Regions from separate parts of the Janthinobacterium sp. PSPC1-1 genome, predicted to be linked through region 1. Evidence: predicted binding sites of a transcription regulator. Region 1 holds the regulator's gene; the other holds the start of a gene.
The links. The regulator NrdR, encoded in region 1, represses ribonucleotide reductase genes. The targets are predictions, from matches to a motif close to CACNANATNTNGTG.

Region 1 (7,246 bases):
CGTAACATACGCTTACATGCCGCAGCCAGGTTTACGTTCAGCTTAAGAGCCGCAGGCACGCTGCGGGGCGGCCTGTGCCCATGCCCGGGCTGCGATGGCGCGCGGCGATTATAGCCGCACGGTTGCATTCCTTGCTCAATTTGGGCACTTAACTTACAATTTGATTTCCATTACGTCTCACGTGACTGGCGAAAAGTCGGGCGATCTCCATGGATGGCGATCGGCAAACCGGCGAAAGGTGGGCACCCACCGGGAAACGTGAGATTTTTCATCAGCCGTTCGCCTGGGTAGCCACTATGGAAAAGCACGAAGAGGCTGCCTGTCCAATGTTGTTATTCACTTAACGCCGGCTCCCCTCATTCGATCCAACCTGCCAGTACAAGCACCCTCATACTTGGAGTTTTTACATGTTTGCAAAAGATCACACCCTCGCCAACGTCGATCCTGAATTGTTCGCCGTCATTCAAAAAGAGAACACGCGCCAGCACGACCACATCGAACTGATCGCGTCGGAGAACTACACGTCGCCAGCCGTAATGGAAGCGCAAGGCTCGCAGCTGACGAATAAATATGCCGAAGGTTATCCAGGCAAGCGTTACTACGGTGGCTGCGAATTCGTCGACATCGCCGAGCAACTGGCCATCGACCGCGTGAAAAAACTGTTCGGCGCCGAATGCGCGAACGTGCAGCCGAACTCCGGCTCGCAGGCGAACCAGGGCGTGTTCTTTGCCGTGCTGAAACCAGGCGACCTGATCATGGGTATGTCGCTGGCCGAAGGCGGCCACCTGACCCACGGCATGCCGCTGAACATGTCCGGCAAATGGTTTGACGTCGTGTCGTATGGCTTGACGGCGGAAGAAGACATCGATTACGAGGCAATGGAACGTCTGGCCCGTGAACGCAAGCCGAAGCTGATCATCGCCGGCGCGTCGGCCTTCTCGAAAAAGATCGACTTCGAGCGTTTCGGCAAGATCGCCAAGGAAGTGGGCGCCTACTTCATGGTCGACATGGCCCACTACGCCGGCCTGATCGCCGCCGGCCTGTACCCGAATCCGGTGCCATTCGCCGACTTCGTCACCTCGACCACGCACAAATCCTTGCGCGGCCCGCGCGGCGGCATCATCCTGATGAAGGCTGAGCACGAAAAAGCCATCAACTCGGCCATCTTCCCCGGCATCCAGGGCGGCCCGCTGATGCACGTGATCGCCGGCAAGGCCGTCGCCTTCAAGGAGGCGCTGAGCCCGGAATTCGTCGAATACCAGAAGCAAGTGGTCAAGAACGCCGACGTGCTGGCGAAAACCCTGATCAAGCGCGGCCTGCGCATCGTTTCCGGCGGCACCGAATCGCACGTCATGCTGGTCGACCTGCGCGCCAAGAACCTGACGGGCAAGGAAGCCGAAGCCATCCTCGGTTCCGCGCACATCACCTGCAACAAGAACGGCATCCCGAACGACCCGCAAAAACCTTTCGTCACCTCGGGCATCCGCCTGGGCAGCCCGGCGATGACGACGCGCGGTTTCAAGGAAGCGCAAGCGGAAGAAGTGGGCAACCTGATCGCCGACGTGCTGGACAATCCGCATGACGCCGCCACCATCGAGCGCGTGAAAGCGGCCGTGAAAGTGCTGGCCGACGCGCATCCAGTGTACGCATAATTATTTGTCCAGAATGTGTCATACAGAGTAAGATTCTGTATGACACATTCCTTCGTGCCCAAGGGCGCCCGGAGTGATTCGGGCGCCCTTTGTACAAGGGCGGCGATTTCCCGTAATTATTACTATAAAGTTGTAGCCAGCCCATGAAATGTCCATTTTGCCAGCACGGCGACACCCAGGTTCTCGATACGCGCGTATCGGAGGAAGGGGATGCCATTCGGCGCCGCCGCCGTTGCGGCAAATGCGACAAGCGGTTTACCACGTACGAGCGCATTGAACTTATCATGCCGGCCGTCGTCAAAAAGAATGGCAGCCGGACGGAGTTCGCTGCGGATAAGTTGCGCGGCAGTTTGATGCTGGCCTTGCGCAAGCGTCCCGTCGCGGCCGCCTCCGTGGATACGGCCATCGCCTCCATCCAGGAAAAACTGCTGACCAGCGGCTTGCGCGAAGTCGATTCCGGCTATATCGGCGAACTCGTCATGCAGGAACTCAAGCGCCTCGACAAGATCGCCTACATCCGCTTCGCCTCCGTCTACAAGAATTTCGAAGACCTGGCCGAGTTCCAGGATGCGATCGCCGAAGTGGGACAGGCGCGCAGCAAGCCCTGACGCTCACCTTATTGAAAACTTGAAAACGGGGCCGGTTCTGCGCCCCGTGTGCACCACGCCAGCGTTCGCCTGGCAAGCGGTCTGATCAATCCCAACGCTGTTCTTCTCACCTTATCGCCGTGCTGTTTGCGCCAGCGCAGACCCGTTTTTTTGCGCGCGCCTATCGTGTAGCTGGGCCGCCTGTTCTTGCGACTCTGTCTGCGGAAGGGAGTAGCGCATGCGCAATGGCGGTCGCACTATGTTTCCTGCGGGTGGCAGCAGCCTTGTCGAGGTGCTGGTGTCGCTGTTGCTGTTGGCGCTGGGCTTGCTGGGCGCCAGCATCCTGCAACTGCATTCCCTGCGCGCGCGCCACGAGTCGGCGCTGTTGTCGGCGGGCGTGCAACTCGCCGCCGGCATGGCCGAACGCATGCGCGCGAACAGCGTGCTTATGAATGGCCCCGATACGGGCAATCCCTACCTGAACGTGGCCTATGCGGCGGCGGACGACGCCGAAGCAGGCGGCGCGCCCGACTGTTTTGGTGCTGGCGCCTGCAGCGCGGCCGAACTGGCGCAATTCGATATCGCCGAATGGAAACAGCAGCTGCAATCGGCCTTGCCCGGCGCACGCCTGCATATCTGCCGCGACGCGCCCGCCTGGGATGCCGCCGCCCAAGGCTTGCAGTGGGCGTGCAGCGGCGGCAAGGGCGCACCCATCGTCATCAAGCTGGGCTGGCGTGGCCGACAGCCCGATGGTTCGCCCGCCGTGAATGCGGCAGGCGAGTCGCTGCCCAGGCTGACATTCCAGTTGGGCGGAGGCGGCGCATGAACGGCATGCACGCCCGCTTGCGCCGGCATCGTGGCATGAGCCTGCTCGAATTGCTGGTGGCCCTGTCGCTGGGCGCGCTGTTGATGCTGGCGGCCAATAGCGTGCTGCTGGCGGCCAGCGGCAGTTATGGCGACCAGTCCTCCAGTGCGCGCCTGGACGACAACGGCCGCTATGCGCTCGACACCATCACCCGCGCCGTGCGCCAGACGGCCTATGTAAATTGGGACAGCAGCGCCGCGCCCGTCGCCCATGCCGCGCACGACAGCGCGAATATCGCCGGCCTCGACGCGCACAGCCTGGGCAAGAACAGCGAGGGCATCAGCGGCGCGCTGCCCGACGCCCTGCATGGCAGCGATGTGCTGGCCCTGCGCTACTACGGCGCCGGCAAGGAAGAGGGTGGCGACGGTTCCGTGCTCAATTGTGCGGGCTTCGGCGTGGGGGCCGCGCAAACGCAGGCGCAGCGGGGCTGGAGCATTTTCTATGTGGCGCAGGGCGCCGATGGCGAGGGCGAGTTGCGCTGCAAATACCGTGGCGCGAACGGCTGGGGGGCGGACGCCATCATCCGTGGCGTCGATGGTTTTCAGGTGCTGTATGGCCTCGACACGGATATGCCGCCCGACGGCGTGGCGAACCGCTATGTCAACGCCAGCGCGCTCGACGCCTTCGATGCGGCGCTGGTGCTGGTGGGTGAGGATGCGGCCGCGCGCCAGCGCGATTTGTATCGCCGCACGCACTGGAAGCGCGTGGCCGGCGTGCGCGTGGCGCTGCTGTTGCATGGCGAAGCGGGCCAGGCGAACAAGATGGCGGAACTGGGACCGGCGCAGTTCGACCTGTTCGGCAAGGCATATGCCGAGGCGCACGGCGCTGGCGACACGGGCGTGCGCATCGCGCGCACGGCCTTGCCCGCCGCGACGCGCTCGCGGCTGCGACAACTGGTGCAGACAAGCATCATGCTGCGCAACGGGCCGGTCTAGGCGGGCGCCATGATGGCTGGCGCGGGCGGGCGCTGTTGCGAACCTTGGTGCGTAGCTCGTGTGCGTCACGGTGGCGCCACCCTCGTGTATGTGCTGTGCCTGCTGGTGATCATCTTGCTGCTGGGTATATCGGCGGCGCAGATGGCCTTGCAGGGCGAAAAGGCGGCACGCGGCGAGCGCGACCGGCAGATCGCGTTTCAGGCGGCGGAGGAGGCATTGGTGGATGCGCAGAACGATATCGAAGGCTTGCCCGGCGCACCGGGACGCAGCAGCCTCTTCGCGTCAGGCAGTGCGGCCGGCTTCGCGGACGACTGTGGCGAGGGAGGCGCACTGGGCCTGTGCCTGCCTGCAGCGCCGGACGCGCCAGCACTCTGGCTAAGTACGGACCTCGATGGCGCCGAAGGGAGCAGCCGCGCGGTGCCATATGGCCAGTTCACGGGCGCCGTCATGCCGACGGGGCAGGGTTTCCTGCCGTCGCGCCGGCCCCGCTACCTGATCGAACTGCTGCCGTTCCACCCGCCCGGCGCGCAGGCGGCGGCAGTGACTGGCGGCCTGGCCACGGAAAGCTATGTGTACCGCATCACGGCCATCGGTTTTGGCGCGCAGGAAAGCACGCAAGTCGTGCTGCAAAGCTACTATCGCAAAGAGGCGGCGGGAGCGGGGCCATGAGGGCTTGCTCATTCGCTTTGTTGTACGCCTGCCTGACGCTGCTGGCTTGCCTGGCTTGTGGTGCCGTTGCGGCCCAGCCGACGGTGACGCTGGCACGGGCCGACGCGGGCTTGCACGGTGCCAGGGTGCCGCCGAATCTGCTGCTCAACCTGTCCCTCACGCATGCGGCCGCCGCTGCTGCGCATGGCGGCGACTATGCGCCGCAGCGCGAGTACGCCGGTTACTTTCATGCGCGCATGTGCTACAGCTATCCGTACCGCAGCAAGGATGGTGTCATGCTGCCGGACTTGCGCGTAGCGACCGCTTACTTCTCTGTGTTGAAACGGGCCGATGCGCTGCACGGCTGCGGCGGCGATAGTTTTAGTGGTAACTTTCTCAATTGGGCCAGCGCCAGCTTGCTCGATATCGTCCGCTATGCACTGACGGGCGGCGACCGCGTCATCGACGAGGTGCGCAAGACGGTGCTGCAGCGCGCTTACCTGCCCGATGGCGACGGCCCCGTCGACTTCTTTGCCCACTCTGTCTTTTTCCCGCGCAAGGTCTTGCAGGCCGGCGTGGCGGCGGCGACGCCGTTTGCGCTGGCGCAACTGGCCATCGTTTCCTGCCACAACCGCCTGCTGTTCGGCGACGCCAGCTTGCCGCCGGGCGGCAGTTGCGACGCGCCCGGCACTGCCGCCACGCACGGTGTGTTTCTCGCGCGCGTGCGCGTCTGCGACACGGAAGAAGGGCCGCTGCGCGACGACTTGTGTCTGGCGTATGGCAAGAACTACAAGCCCGTGGGCGCCGTGCAGCGCCATGGCGGCCGGCTGCGCGTGGGCGTGTTTGGCCACTTGAACGGCGTGAGCGCCAGCGCCGGTCCCGTGTATGGCGGCGTGCTGCGCGCACCGCTGGCCCACGTGGGACGGCAGCGCTGGACGGCGCCCGACTATCTGCCGCAAGATAATGCCGACGCCGAATGGAATCGAGTCACTGGCGTCTATATGTCTCAAGCTGCGAGCCCTGGCGGCGGGGTGACCGCTTACATCAATGGCCTGGGCCGAAGCAACGCCGGACATCCCGGTGCATACGCGAGGGCGGCGCCGCTGGCCGAATTGCTGTACGAATCGCTGCGCTACCTGCAGGGAAGGCAGGCGAGCGCCCCGGTGCCGCCTGCCACGGCCCCGCCCGCCATCGACGACGGCTTGCCGGTCGTGACTCCATGGAGCGACCCGCAAACGGCCAGCTGCCAGCGCCATGTCGTCGTCAGCCTCGGCGATGCGGGCATGGTGCTCGACCGCTACGTGCCCGGCAATGTTCCTGTGGCTCCCGCATCCAACGGCGACCGCGCCTGCGCCGCCGATGGCTTTGCGTCGCCGCCATTTGATGCGATGGCCTGGACGCACGCGGTGGGCAGCCTGGAAAGCAGCGGCGCGCAGGGCAATCCCGCACCACGGCCCGAACTGGCGGCGCTGGAGCTGCTGGCCCACGGGGCGGGCGGTGCCAGCTACCATGCGGCGGGCCTGGCCTACTGGTCGCATGTGCAGCCACTGCGTCCTGGCGGCAAGAACGACGGCGTGGCAAAGGTCGAGCACTATGCGGGCGACTTGCGCCAGGGCGACCCGGCGAGCGTGCCTGCCGCCACGCCCGCCTCCACACCCTTGTTGCTGGCGGCCAAATATGGCGGCTTTCTCGATGCGAACGGTGACGCCAACCCCTACAAGAGCGCAACGGGCAGCGCGCTGGAGGAGTGGAGCGTGGACGGCCGCTGGCCCGCCCATTACTTGCCCGGCAGCGACCCGGCTGCCCTGATCGCGGGACTGCGCTCAGCCTTTGCGGCTGCCGACAAGGCTACCTTGCCGGCGACGCTTGCCGGACCGGCCCTGATGGCGCTGGCCAGCGGGACGGAAGAGGCATACTGGTTCCAGACGCAGCTGCGCCTGGCCGATGGCAGCATGAGCTTGTCGCGCGCCGCGTTTGCCGTGGGCGCCGCTGGCGCGCTGCTTCCGGGCAAGTCATGGTGGCGCGCCGGCGGGCTGGACAAGGTGGCACCGGATGGAACGCCGACAGTCTTGCGTCCCGTCTACACGCTCGACGCCCAGGGCAGCCTGATGCCGCTGGCCTGGAACCGTCTCGACGCGGAACAGCGCAACGCATTCGACGGCGGGGATGGGCAAGGGGAGGTGCGCCTGGCGTACCTGCTGGGTCAGCGCACGCACGAGGTGGGCCAGCCGGGCGGCTTCCTGCGGCGCAGGTCGGGCAGCCTGGGGGCGGCACCATACGCCAATTTGCTGTACGTGGGCGCGCCCGGGCTGGGCATGCCGGGCGCCGGTTATGGCTTGCACCGCCAGACGCTGCTGCAGCGGCGCAAAATGCTGTACCTGGGCGCCAACGATGGCTTGCTGCATGCCTTCGATGCGCGCACGGGCAGCGAAGTGTTTGCCTATCTGCCGCAGGCGCTGCTGCACGCGGCAGCAGCCGCTGCGAGCACTCACTACAGCCCTGGCCCGCTGCTCGACGGCGCGGCAGCCACGGCGGAAGTGCTGGCGCTGGGACGCTGGA
Region 2 (7,246 bases), on a different contig from region 1:
TTCTTCGGCCAGCTCCGTCGACGCCAGGTAGGCGTAGTAGCACACCGCTTCCATCGAGGTGTCGGCGAAGCTGACGGCGGCGTCCGAGGCGAACGGAATGCGCATCATGTGCAGGCAGTCCTGGAAGCCCATCACGCCCATGCCGACCGGACGGTGGCGCATGTTCGAATTGCGCGCCTTCTCGACGGCGTAGTAATTGATGTCGATGACGTTGTCGAGCATGCGCATGGCGGTGCGCACAGTCTTGGCCAGCTTGACGTGATCGAGCTTGCCTTCCTTCATGTGCGCCGGCATGTTCACGGAACCGAGGTTGCAGACGGCGATTTCGTCAGGGCCCGTGTTCAGTGTGATTTCCGTGCACAGGTTCGAGCTGTGGACGACACCGACGTGCGACTGCGGGCTGCGGATGTTGCAAGGATCCTTGAACGTGATCCATGGATGGCCCGTTTCAAACAGCATCGACAGCATCTTGCGCCACAGGTCCAGCGCCGCGATCTTCTTGAACGAACGCATTTCGCCGGCGGCTGCCTTGGCTTCGTAGCCCAGGTAAGCCTTTTCAAAGGCCTTGCCGACCAGGTCGTGCAAATCTGGCGTTTCGGATGGTGAGAACAGGGTCCACTCGCCTTTTTCCATGACGCGCTTCATGAACATGTCGGGAATCCAGTTCGCCGTGTTCATGTCGTGCGTGCGGCGGCGGTCGTCGCCCGTGTTCTTGCGCAGGTCGAGGAATTCCTCGATGTCCATGTGCCAGGTTTCCAGGTAGGCGCAGACGGCGCCCTTGCGCTTGCCGCCCTGGTTGACTGCCACGGCCGTGTCGTTGACCACTTTCAGGAACGGCACCACGCCTTGCGACTTGCCGTTGGTACCCTTGATGTGGGCGCCCAGGGCGCGCACTGGCGTCCAGTCGTTACCCAGGCCGCCGGCGTACTTGGCCAGCAGCGCGTTGTCCTTGATGGCGTCGTAGATGCCTTCCAGGTCGTCCGAGACGGTGCTCAGGTAGCACGACGACAGCTGCGAACGCAGGGTACCCGAGTTGAACAGGGTCGGCGTCGAGCTCATGAAGTCGAACGAGGACAGCAGATTGTAGAACTCGATGGTGCGCGCTTCGCGGTCCGCTTCGTTCAGCGACAGGCCCATGGCCACGCGCATGTAGAACGCCTGCGGCATTTCGATGCGCACGTCATGGATGTGCAGGAAGTAGCGGTCATACAGCGTTTGCAGGCCGATGTAGCCGAATTGCAAGTCGCGGTCGGCAACGATGGCCTTGGCCAGGCGTTCCAGGTCGAAACTGGCAAGTACCGGGTTCAGCAGATCGTTGGCGATGCCCTTGGCGATATATTGCGGGAAATACGTCAGGTACTCGGCAGCAGCGGCCGCTTGCGGTACTTCCTTGCCGAACACTTCCTTGCGCACCGTGTGCAGCAGGATGCGGGCCGTGACCTGGCTGTAGGCCGGATCTTTTTCCATCAGCGCGCGCGCCGCCAGGATGGCCGATTTGTGCAGCTCTTCGACGGGCACGCCGTCGTACAGGTTCTTCACCGTTTCCGCCAGGATGGCGTCGGCATCGACGTGCTTTTCCAGGCCGGCGCAGGCGGCGTTGATCAGGTCGCGCACTTCCTGCATGTCCAGCAGGCGGCGCACGCCGTTGTCAGTGACGTTCAGTTGCGGTGCGGTCACTTGCGCGGAAGCGCCCAGCGCCTCCTTCTGCAAGCGGCGCTCTTCCATGTGCTTGGCACGGTACAGCACGTAGGCACGCGCCACGTCGTGCTCGCCCGAACGCATCAGCGACAGTTCCACCTGGTCTTGCACGTCTTCGATATGGAAGGTGCCGCCACCTGGATGGCGGCGCACCAGCGCGGCGACGACGCCGTCGGTCAGTTGCGCCACCAGTTCGCGGACGCGTGCCGACGCGGCGCCCTGGCCACCGTTAACGGCCAAAAACGCCTTGGTCATGGCGATGGCGATCTTCGAAGGCTCAAATGCCACCACCGCACCGTTGCGGCGGATGATGCGATAGTCGCCCAATGCCGCGCCCGTGCTCGCCACGCTATTGGCCGCGCCTGGCGCTGGCGATACTGGCGTTGGATGGATGGAAATATCTTGTGGTGATTGCATTGAAGCTCCCGTTGTCAGCTAAAGTCAGCCTGCAGTTTTGCTGCCGCGTGTGTTGTTGAATAGAACGCCCGATGGTCAGGGTTTCTTCAGGTATTTGTTGCTAAATAGTAAATAATATACAGCCAAAAATCATACGGCCAACCTGTACAGCCCGGCTGGCGCAAAACACGATCAAGGGTGATGAAACGCCAGTTCCCGTTGCCATATGAACAAACAGGGTAGCTTTGGTAATAATTCTGAAAACGTCTGTGATGGCACTACATATAGTCTTTAAATCCAAGTTATGTACTAATTGTAGTGCCCATCGAAAGGCGATGCAATAGTTTTCCGGCATCCGCCAGCGTAATTTTTTGTATTTTCATATACGATTTCGGTTGACTTTTCAGGGCACGGATGGAAAGCCCAATCCCCGCGTAGTAAGCGCTAACGCAGGCTGCCCGCGCATAGTTTCCAGCCAGCATACTTGATAAAAATGCCAGTCAAAAAACGGCCCCGGATCCGTCTTCCGCCCCGGCGCAATATGCGCGTGGCCGCGCACCTGGGACAAGTCATAGCGCGCCACCAGCGCCGCCGTCAGCGCCGCCAGCACGCGGTATTGCTGCGGCTGGAAGGGGACAAAGTCCGTGCCCTCCATTTCGACACCGATGGAATAGCCATTGCACTGCGGGCGCCCTTCGAACATGGACGCACCGGCATGCCAGGCACGTTGATCAGTAGAAACATATTGCAACAGCGCACCATCGCGCCGCACAAAAAAGTGCGCCGACACCTGCAAGCCACGCAGGTCGGCGAAAGAAGGATCGGCATTATAGTCTACCCGGCCGGTAAACAAGTCCGACACATGCGGTCCGCCGAAGTGGCCGCCCGGCAAGCTGATGTTATGGATCACCAGCAAGTCGACTTGCGCACCGTCCGGGCGCGCATCGTAGTATTGGGAGTCATAGCGCAGCGCGCCGTCGCACCAGCCGTCTTCATCTATCGTCCATGCTGTCATCAAGGTAACGCTTCCTGTATCGTCAATTTCTGCATGCGGTAACGCAGCTGGCGCACGCTCAGGCCCAGCTGGCGCGCCGCCCGTGCGCGGTGATAGCGCGCCTGCACCAGCGCCTGCATGATCATGTCGCGCTCGGCCTGGCGTAAATACATGTCCAACGGCAAGGCGGGCGGCACGCCATATGCCGCCATGCCGGGCAAGCACAGTTGCCGCTCCGGCAAGTCCGGCAATGCCGGCGGCGCCCGCAGCGGCATGCTGCCCGCCGCGGACGGCAAGGCCAGCGCGTCGAGCGCGATCACGCCGCCGTCGGCAAAGGCCAGCGCCCGCTCCAGCATATTTTCCAGTTCGCGTACATTGCCGGGAAACGCATACGCGGCCAGGGCCGCCAGCACCGGCGGCGCCAGGCTCACGGCCTGGTGTGGCGCCAGACGCGCCAGGATCACCTCACATAATACCTGCAGATCGCCGCACCGCTCGCGCAGCGGCGGCAGCGCCAGCTCGATCACATTAAGGCGGTAAAACAGATCCTGGCGAAACGTGCCGGCGGCCACGCCGCGCGCCAGACCATGCTGGCTGGCGCACAGGATGCGCACGTCGACGGCCTCGTCAGTACTACCGCCCAGCTTGCGCACGCGCCGCTCCTGCAGCACGCGCAACAGCTTGACCTGCATGGCCAGCGGCAGATCGTCGACTTCATCGAGCAGCAAACTGCCGCCATGGGCCGCCTGGAACAAGCCCTGGCGCTCATGCAGCGCCCCCGTATAGGCGCCCTGGCGGCAGCCGAAGAATTCGGCCTCCATCAACGCTTCGGGAATCGCGCCGCAGTTGACGGCAATAAAAGGGAAGCTGGCGCGCGCACCCTGCGCATGGATGGCGCGCGCCGCCAATTCCTTGCCCGTGCCCGATTCGCCGCGAATGGCCACCGGCGCGCCACAGCGGGCGATGCAGCCGATCTGCGCACGCAGCGCCTGCATGGGCAGAGAGTTGCCGCTCAGTTGAGGCGCCGGTGGCATGCCGTCGGCGGTCACGCTATGCGGGCTGAGGCTGGGACGGGACATGGGACGCGCCTTTCTGCAACGGCGGCGACGAAGCGCCTGCCGCAGATGCTACGCCGGACGCAGGCGGGACGACGTTACGATACGGATGAGCAACGCGAGCGAATCTGCCGGCGACCTGCCCTTACAGCGTGGCGTGCGCGTGGCTGCAGTAATCGTGGCCCTTGGCTTGCACGTTTTCCGAGGCCGGGTAGTACACGCCGCAATGGGCACAGCACAGCATCAGCTCTGCATCCGGCAATTCCTGTGGCCGGCCCGGCGGCGCATACGGGTTCGGCTGCTGTTGCTGCTGCGCGCGGGCGCGCTGCTGCATGCCCCGGATCTTGCTGCGGATAGCAAACAGCACCAGGAACACCAGCGCCAGCCAGAATAAAACACGTGTCATGCGTATCCTCGGTGTAAAACCACTTCCAGTACAAAACGGCTGCCGACATAGGCCAGCAGCAAGGTGGCGAAACCGGCCAGGGTAAAACTCAGGGCCGTCTTGCCGCGCCAGCCGCGAAAGCGGCGCCCTGCCAGCAGCGAGGCAAACAACAGCCACGACAGCATGGTAAACACCGACTTGTGATCCCAGGTCAAGGCCTTGCCAAATAATTGTTCGGAAAACACGATGCCCGACAGCACGGTCAAGCTGAGCAAAATAAAACCCAGGCCGATCATGCGGAACAGCAGCTTTTCCATCGTCAGCAGGGCCGGCAGCTGGTCCAGCGCGCTGCCGATGAAGCCGCGGCTTTCGCTGCGCGTATGCAAACGCGATTCCTGCAGCGCCATCAGCACGGCGTGAAAGGCGGCAATCGTCAGGGTGCTATAGGCCAGCACGGCGACGGCAATATGCCAGCCGAAGACGGCCGACTTGCCTTCCATGCTGACCTGGCTGCCAGGAAAGGCCCAGGCCAGGCCGATGGCGATGACGGCGCTGGGCATGACCATACGGCGCAGTCCATCCAGACTGAAATTGCGGTTCTCTATCCAGTAGGCGCCCACCGATACCCACAGCGCGGCCGACAGCATGGCGGAAAAGCCGAAGCGCAAGGTGCCCGGCGCCATCAGGTCGAACCACAGGGTGGCGGCGTGCGCCAGCCAGGCGACGCCAGTCAGGCCGGCAATGAGCCGGGCACGGGACGAGGGGAGCACCGCGCACGCCGCGTACAACAGGGCGGCGATAAGAAAGAAATAGATCTGCATAGTTTAAGTTTACACCATAGCCGACAAGCGCGATTCAAGCGACAGCCCGGGTGACAGGCATTCCGCCGCCAGCCAATGCTGCAAGCCTGCCATGATATCGCGCCTGAGGCGCAACGGGGTAGCGCACCCTCAAGATTTCGGTATTCTTTCTACCGACACACTTTTTCCACGGCACAACCACGTTGCCATCCTGATTAGCCAGTCCTATAATTATGTCCACATAGCAATATTCATCTACCCTAAGGCCACCGTCCCCCACCATGCTTTCCTTCAGAAAAATTACCTGGACCTGTCTCCTGCTGGCCGCCTGCACTGTATTAAGCGGTTGTATGAAAGATGCGCCTTCCCAATCCACGTACGAGGAATATTTCCGTACCTCGATTCAAAGCTATGACCTGTACAAGGACTACTTCGAGATCGCGAAACTGGAAAAGCTCAATGGCTGGAAAGAGAACGAACAGTACGAAATCAAGGGCTCGGCCATCCTGCGCGCCAAGGTGGGTTACCTGGAACTGCTGGCCGACGTGGCCGACAAGCTCGAGACGCAGGCGAAGACGGATGGTTCCGTGGGCATGACCATGGGTCTGGGCCTGATGGCGCGCGGCATGAGCGGCGAAAACAAGGTTTTCCGCGACTTCTGGGCGCAGCAGCAGGAAAAGAAAGCGATTCCCGCGCCGCTGCTGACCCGCCAGGCGGCGATGACGGCCGAGCGCTTCGAAAACCTGCTGCAATGGTCGGACCAGATCGTACAGGACAATTACGGCGCGATCATCAACCGCCAGCTCAAGAAAGGCGATGAACTGACGCGCATCTATACACTGAGCTTCCGGCAGACGGAAAAAGGCTGGATGGGCTTTAACGCCCGCTAAGGGCGCTGCACATAAAAAACCTCCGGACCATCGCTGGCACGGAGGTTTTTTGATGGTTTTACTGATTTACTTCACATTCAGGCTCTTTTTCGCCTGTTCCAGCAAGTCCGTCTTGACCCAGTCCTTGGCCACGGGCGGCTTCGTCATGCGGCCCACGCCCGTTTTCACCATCACATCGGTGGTCACCTGGATATGCTCGGGCGAGATGTCGTACGAATACGGCGAATTGCTGATCGCGTCGTCGAAGTCATCCTTCGTGATCTGGCCGCGGAACACGACTTCGCGCACATACTTTTCCGCCGTCGCCTTGTTGTCGATAAAGGTCTTGGTCGCTTCGACGAAGCAGCGCATGAATTTTTCCGCCACCGGGCGACGTTCTTTGTAGAACTTTTCCGTCATCACCATGGTACGCACGGGTTCGCCGATCGGCGTGTCGTACGGTTTCAGGATTTCCGTACCAAAACCTTTGTTGATCGCCTGCGACGATTGCGGTTCCGACTGCATCATGGCGTCGATATTCTTGCCCATCAGCGCCTGGTTCAAGTCGGCGTAGGCCAGGAACACCAGTTGCACATCCTTGCCCTTGGTGTCGGAGTACGTCAGGCCCGCTTGCGCCAGTTCGGCCAGCAGCAGCACTTCCTGGATGCCGCCGCGCGTCACGCCCACGCGCTTGCCCTTCAGATCCTTGACGCTGGCAATCTTTTGCCCGGTGCCCCCCACCAGCCGCGCACCGCCCTTGGCAAAGCCGGCCACCACATAGATGGGCGCGCCGCCGGCACGGCCGGAAATGGCCGCTTCGGACGCCGTCGCACCCACGTCCAGCTCGCCCGCGATAATCGCCTGCATCACATCGAGGCCCTTGGCGAAGATATGCTCTTCGACCTTGATGCCGCACTTGGGCGCGATTTCCTTGATGTACGACACGGCGCCGTAGTGGGCGAATTTCAAGTTACCCAGGCGCACGACTTCCTGTGCCTGGGCCTGGACGGCGCCCATGCCGAACGCCAGCATGAGGGCGGCGGCAATAC

Region 2: the regulator NrdR is predicted to act here: its motif matches at 2,371-2,384, upstream of ACP7EG_RS11475 (ribonucleoside-diphosphate reductase subunit alpha).

Annotation. Positions count from the first base shown of each region.
Region 1 covers NZ_JAFCWP010000012.1:35,568-42,813, reverse strand. Annotated here, with positions in the region: ZMP/ZTP riboswitch at 172-296, shown strand; gene glyA (serine hydroxymethyltransferase) at 408-1,652, shown strand; gene nrdR (transcriptional regulator NrdR) at 1,796-2,260, shown strand; gene pilV (type IV pilus modification protein PilV) at 2,499-3,065, shown strand; gene ACP7EG_RS26090 (PilW family protein) at 3,062-4,039, shown strand; gene ACP7EG_RS26085 (pilus assembly PilX family protein) at 4,100-4,708, shown strand; gene ACP7EG_RS26080 (pilus assembly protein) at 4,705-7,246, shown strand, end outside.
Region 2 covers NZ_JAFCWP010000003.1:89,694-96,939, forward strand. Annotated here, with positions in the region: gene ACP7EG_RS11475 (ribonucleoside-diphosphate reductase subunit alpha) at 1-2,115, opposite strand, end outside; gene ampD (1,6-anhydro-N-acetylmuramyl-L-alanine amidase AmpD) at 2,498-3,109, opposite strand; gene ACP7EG_RS11485 (sigma 54-interacting transcriptional regulator) at 3,109-4,167, opposite strand; gene ACP7EG_RS11490 (PP0621 family protein) at 4,289-4,549, opposite strand; gene ACP7EG_RS11495 (cytochrome C assembly family protein) at 4,546-5,349, opposite strand; gene ACP7EG_RS11500 (hypothetical protein) at 5,679-6,218, shown strand; gene ACP7EG_RS11505 (ABC transporter substrate-binding protein) at 6,285-7,229, opposite strand.